One region of the Paenibacillus sp. LT-B23 genome, then DNA from elsewhere that is predicted to be linked to it. Evidence: riboswitches for the same ligand, from Rfam matches in the RefSeq annotation. Region 1 holds a riboswitch; the other holds the start of a gene.
The links. A riboswitch is a leader RNA that binds a small molecule or an ion and turns the genes downstream of it on or off. The one in region 1 is predicted to bind cyclic di-AMP.
Positions count from the first base shown of each region.

Region 1 (3,107 bases):
AGCCACTCCCACATTAGCCATGCTTCGAAAAAAACATGCGGATATTTTTAAAATGTGCGGCCCACATACTCAGCAAATTGCCCTGACTTTTGATGACGTGCCTGATTCCCGGTATACGCCGCAGGTTCTGGACATTTTGCACGCGAATGGTATCAAAGCCACCTTCTTTATCGTCGGTCACCGTGCGGAAAAACACCCGGGCATGATTCGCCGTATCATACGTGAAGGCCATGCCATAGGCAACCATTCCTATACCCACCCGGATTTTAGGAAGGCTTCACCGGAACGCTTTCGCAACCAGATTAAGAAAACAGAACATATTTTGGAGGCCACCGTGGGCTTTCGACCCAAGCTGATTCGCCCGCCCTATGGTGAAATAACGGAGCCTCAGATCCAGTGGGCGCGTCGTCACGGCTACATGATTGTAAATTGGAACGTAGACTCCCTCGATTGGAAGGGACTGAGTAAAACACAAATTCATCGTAATGTGATCCCGGCTACCGGACCAGGCTCCATCATTTTAATGCACGCAGGCGGTGGTCAAAGCTCCAACCTGAAAGGCACTGTTCAATCCCTGCCGGGTCTTATTCAAGCGCTGAAAGCCAAGGGGTACAAATTTGTCACGGTTCCACGGCTACTTCACACCTCGGAGCGGAAATAACAGTAAAGGGCTGTCTTACGAGCAGATGCATTCTGCTCGTCAAGACAGCCCTTTTTTAATCGACAAAGCCCATATGAATCAGGACCGGCGATTAAGTTATTTGATATTTGTTTACATAATATATATTATGTAAACAAAATTCATGGCTTATACAGTCTATTTATCAATGACGTACAGCTTCACATTTTGGAAACCAAAGTCATTCACAAAAGATGGACTTCCCGGAATGAAAATATCAATCCGTTTCCCCGTAATGGCGCTGCCCTTATCGCGGGCTACCGCTACAAAAGATTGATCCGGCAGCCCTGGATGGGAATAGCCTGTAACCAACACTTTCGTACCCAACGGAATTACGCTTGGGTCTACGGCAATCGTACCGAGCTTAAGCGGATTTCCGAAATAGTCTACCGCTCCCCATTTTCCATTTTCACTGGCTGCTGCGGAATACGCTGTGGCCTTCACATCAACTACTTTGCTGTAGTTAAATGTTTTGCCCCATGCTTCAACCTGTTGACCGTCACCGGCCGGCTCTTTCTCGGACAAAAGCTGAGGCTTCGAATCTGAAGCAACATTTACCTTGTTCTCGTCCGGAACCTTAATTTGTACTCCTGCATATATATTGCTGGCAGCAACATCCGGGTTCTCCTTTTGCAGATCCTCTACGGATACCCCGTAACGCTGAGCAAGCAAAAAGAAGGTATCACCTTCCTTGGCGGTATGAAGCGAAGCGGCGTCGGCTACCCCTGCTGTCTGTGCCAATCCTGCTATAGCTGTGGCCAGCACTGCAAATTTCATTGTTTTTCCAATACGTTTCAGATGTTTCAAAAGATATGTACCTCCTCTAATATGCCTGCGAAGTTAGCTGTCGGATTCGGACTCAGGAGAAGCCCTATGCTTAATGCAATTCACCCCTAGGCACCTTCCATCCATTCGTATGAAGACGGATCAGAAGTGACTGCCGTTGTTACGTCCCCCGCACTTCCCATGATTTTGGGTCCCGCATTCAGCGCCTCTCGTTGCTGTCTGCTGCCCAGGTAAGTTTTGGCTCACTGCATAATATCACAATTTTGTAACCTTATCTGCATGAAAATGTTGGGAACCTCGAACATCATACTATATCCGTTACAATTTTGTCATCAAGAAATCGAAAAGAGTTACAAAAGTCTGAACGAGGATGACAAAAAAAAGAAAAAGCCCTCCCGTCAAACTTCTGCCGTGGAGGGCTTGCTTCATAGCCTTTAAAAGCTCATTTCTTATAAAACCTTGGCAAGAAAATCCCGGGTACGGTCATGGCTTGGTGTACCAAAAACCTGCTCCGGTGTACCTTGCTCCACAATTTGACCATTATCCATAAAAATAATGCGGTCTCCTACCTCGCGGGCAAAGCCCATCTCATGCGTTACGATGACCATCGTCATGCCACCCTCAGCCAGCTTCTTCATCACGTCCAGCACCTCTCCGACCATTTCAGGGTCCAAGGCGGAGGTCGGCTCATCGAAGAGCATCACATGCGGCTGCATCGCCAAGGCGCGTGCAATTGCAATCCGCTGTTTCTGTCCACCGGACAACTGGTTTGGATAGGTGTCTTTTTTGTCTTCAAGTCCAACGGTACGCAGCAGCTCCAACGCAATTTTCTCTGCTTCCTTTGCTGACTGGCCTCTAACCTGGGTCGGCGCAAGTGTCAGATTTTGCAGTACTGTTTTGTGTGGGAACAGATTGAAGTGCTGGAACACCATGCCCATTTTCTCACGAGTTGCATTAATGTTGTGACCGCGTGCCGTAATCGGCTCACCCTCAAACAGAATCTCCCCGTCAGTCGGCTGCTCCAGCAGATTCATACAACGCAAAAATGTACTTTTTCCCGAGCCACTCGGTCCAATGACGACAACAACCTCGCCTTTGGCAATATCTACATTAATGCCTTTTAAAATTTCATTTCTGCCGAACGATTTACGCAGTTGTTTAACGGTGATCACTGGCTCTCAACTTCCTTTCCCATAAACCCAACAGCTTCGACAAGCTGAATGTCATTACAAAATAAATAGCTGCCGCGATTACGAACGGACTTAATCCTTCGTAGGTAATGTTCTTAATGACTTGGGCCTGATACATAATATCCACCATACCGATGGTAGAAATGATGGATGATTCTTTAATAATCGTAATAAATTCATTACCGATGGCAGGCAGTACGGACTTGAACGCTTGCGGTAAAATGACGTGACGCATAGCTTTGCCTCGTCCCATACCGAGTGAACGGGCTGCTTCCATCTGACCACGGTCTACTCCCTGAATACCTGCACGGAAAATTTCTGCCAGATATGCCGAGCTATTTAGAGATAACGTAATAATACCGGACTGAAGTGGCGTAAAATTGACGCCCAGCGTCAATGCAACCCCGTAATGGATGATCATAAGCTGTACCAGCATAGGTGTGCCACGCAGC
Region 1 covers NZ_JBSQBM010000001.1:342,171-345,277, reverse strand. The annotation lists gene ACWXW9_RS01570 (polysaccharide deacetylase family protein) at 1-661, shown strand, start outside; gene ACWXW9_RS01565 (3D domain-containing protein) at 818-1,486, opposite strand; cyclic di-AMP (ydaO/yuaA leader) riboswitch at 1,494-1,668, opposite strand; gene ACWXW9_RS01560 (amino acid ABC transporter ATP-binding protein) at 1,915-2,637, opposite strand; gene ACWXW9_RS01555 (ABC transporter substrate-binding protein/permease) at 2,624-3,107, opposite strand, start outside.

Region 2 (3,107 bases), on a different contig from region 1:
CAAAATTTCCAGCACATTCGTCCAGGGATTTGGATTTTCAAAAGGATGCGCCGAGTTGGCCCCATAGAAACCGCCCCCGTTCGTACCCAAATGCTTGATCGATTCCATCGAAGCAACGGGTCCCAAAGCAATCTGCTGCTGTGTTCCGCTTAGCGTCGTGATATCCGCCGCAGGCTGAAGTGTCTGCGGTACCTTCAGTCCAACCAGCACCAGTGTAAGTACAAAGGCCAACGGAAGAAAAATCCGTATAATCGCTTTGATAAAATCCTGAAAAAAGTTGCCCATCCCTTCACCGCGCCGCGTCAATCCTCTCATAAAAGCCGCAGCAACCGAAAAACCGGAAGCAGCCGAAGTGAACATCATCATTGTAACGAACGCCATCTGCGTCAAATACGTAAGTCCGCTTTCTCCGCTATAATGCTGGAGATTTGTATTAGTCATAAAGCTGATCACTGTATTAAAAGCAAGTGACGCTTCCATATTGCCATTTCCAGACGGATTAACGGGAAGCAGTCCCTGCAAGCGCAGCAGCACATAGCTGATCGCCACAAGCACGACATTCGTAGCAATGAAGCTCATAACGTACGTGGTCCAACGCATGCTCTCCAGCTTTTTCAATCCTATAACCTTATAAATCAGCTTCTCCGTTCCGTCAAACACCCGATCCGTCCGATTCGGTTCATTTGAGAATACATGATATATATAGGTGCCCACTGGTTTCACCAAGAGCAGCAATATCACAATCACAATTCCAATTTGCAGCAGCTCCATCATCTATTCCCTCCTTCAAAATGCTCCTGCGTTTGGAACAACAGACGAGTTCATAGCACCAGGCGAGTGCACACGTTTGCGAAAACCCGCTGCCTCTGGTGTCTCATCCACGATCTGCTGTCCCCCGCCCGTTTGATCCTGTTTAGCTGATTAGAACTTTTCAGGATTCAGGAGTGCGTAGATTAAATACACAAATACAATAGCAGTAAGCGCAAGCACAACCATCATCCTTTTCGCCCTCCTTTGGAGGTCTGCGCATCACACCAGCGTACAAACAGCAGTATCACTCCGTAACTCACAGCCATCACGAGCAGCATGTATATATCCATCATGTTCATACCCTCCCGTATCGGTCCTCAGATCGTCATTCTTACATCCTCGTAAAATCACCATACAATGAATTCGAAAATTTTAATTTATATTAGCCATACCGTAAGCGACTATCCGTTCAGCAGGAAACCCACCTCTCCATTCAAAGTGTAGATCACATGGTCTGCTCCCAAACCTCGATAAATCCCTTGAGGATTACAGCCTTGTGTAATGACATAGACCGAATCTGATGTCAGCGGCCGGCATATTTGCAGAAAACGGCACGTCAGATTCAAGCTGTTCTCAAACAAATACACGCAGCCAATTTCTTTTTTGGGAAAATTCCATTTCCCCGCTTGCATCGTATTGATGCGCACAATATGCTCCACACCCATTTTTTTGAGCTGTCGTTCCTCCTGAGCGCTATTCGTCAGAACCGCAAACGCCAGTTTTTTGTACATAAGCAATTTCACAAAATTTCTGCCCGATTCATTCGGTGCAGTGACAATGATTAGTCGACCTTCCATCAGTAGCTCCTCTCCCGGTATAAAAAGACAACAAAAAGAAGCCAAAGGAAAAAGGCTTTCCTCCGGCTTCTTACGTAACCATGATAAAATAAACCATGGCTGCACACGGCGGTTTGTTGCCTCTCCCTGTACGCTTACGAGGTTAGCTGTCGGATTCGGACGTGAGAGTCGCCCTATTTCTGGCACTTGGCCAGAAAATTCACCCCATGAGACACACGGCCCTTTAAAAGCCGAATAGATCTCCTTTGGTTCCCCCGCTTTTGCAACTGCAAAATTCAGCGCTATAGACAATTCGTTGCTGCTTCATTCACTTAATTTGAAATTACGTCTTGAATCATACACCCGCGCAAGGAACACTGTAAAGCTCACCTGCAGGGTTATAAATCGGTCTTTGGAGCAAAGAAGATTAATAATAGCGCTTACAATTTGAATATCCTTCTCCCAGCTCCTTCAAGCTCGGTTTTTCATCCCTTTTTGAAAATGACGGGCATGTCAATATTGGCGTATGGAGAGCATTTTTTGTCCCTTTTTTGTAAAAGAGAAAGAAAAACTGCTGTATGCACCTGATAAACGCCGATTGAGCCTGTTTTTACGATGAGAAGCACCGCAATTCGCCCCATTTGCAGTACCATTTGCCGTTTTGAACAAAATACAATTTTACAGTTTCAGACAGTGCAATACATCTATTATAGACTTGCAACCCTTCATTAAATTGCTTACAATTTAATTGTAAAATATTAAATCAGGAGGGATACCATGACCGTTTATGAATATGATGCACAAACCCTGCAAGGGAAAGAGATTCCGTTGTCCACATACGAAGGAAAAGTTCTGCTTATCGTGAATACAGCCAGCAAATGCGGGCTAACCCCTCAATACAAGGCGCTACAAGAGCTATATGACCAATACCATGAGCAGGGTCTTGAAATCCTGGGGTTTCCCAGCAACCAGTTTGCCAAGCAAGAGCCGGGCTCCAGCGAGGACATTTCGGAGTTTTGCCAGATTAACTATGGAGTTACGTTTCCGATGTTTGCCAAAACAGATGTCAATGGCGATCAGGCACACCCTTTATTCCGCTACCTCACCCGGACAGCTCCGGGCGTACTAGGCTTCAAAGCGATCAAATGGAATTTTACTAAATTTTTAATTACACGCGAAGGTAACGTATTTAAGCGCTACGCCCCACAGACAACTCCGGATAAACTGGCGGGGGATATCGAGAAGCTCTTGTAGCAAAGCTTACAAGCCACTTCATCACTGTTCACAAGCAGCCGAACCAGGCGGCTGCTTGTGTGGCTAGGAAAAAGGGATATAACAAAAAAGCATCCCTTCACGTCAAAAACGTGTCAGGATGCTTTTTTAACTGTGTCTTGCATGTAATGCGGTCGAGAGGACTCGAACCTCCACGGGCGTACGCCCACTACCCCCTCAAGATAGCGTGTCTGCCATTCCACCACGACCGCAAATTCTAATGTTTTGAGGCAACAGATTTATTATACT
Region 2 covers NZ_JBSQBM010000008.1:138,377-141,483, forward strand. The annotation lists gene kdpA (potassium-transporting ATPase subunit KdpA) at 1-771, opposite strand, end outside; gene kdpF (K(+)-transporting ATPase subunit F) at 922-999, opposite strand; gene ACWXW9_RS12050 (hypothetical protein) at 1,212-1,607, opposite strand; cyclic di-AMP (ydaO/yuaA leader) riboswitch at 1,723-1,898, opposite strand; gene ACWXW9_RS12055 (glutathione peroxidase) at 2,364-2,840, shown strand; tRNA gene ACWXW9_RS12060 (tRNA-Leu) at 2,988-3,070, opposite strand.
Region 2: it holds a riboswitch for cyclic di-AMP, as region 1 does, so the genes downstream of both, ACWXW9_RS12050 (hypothetical protein) here and ACWXW9_RS01565 (3D domain-containing protein) in region 1, are expected to answer to the same signal.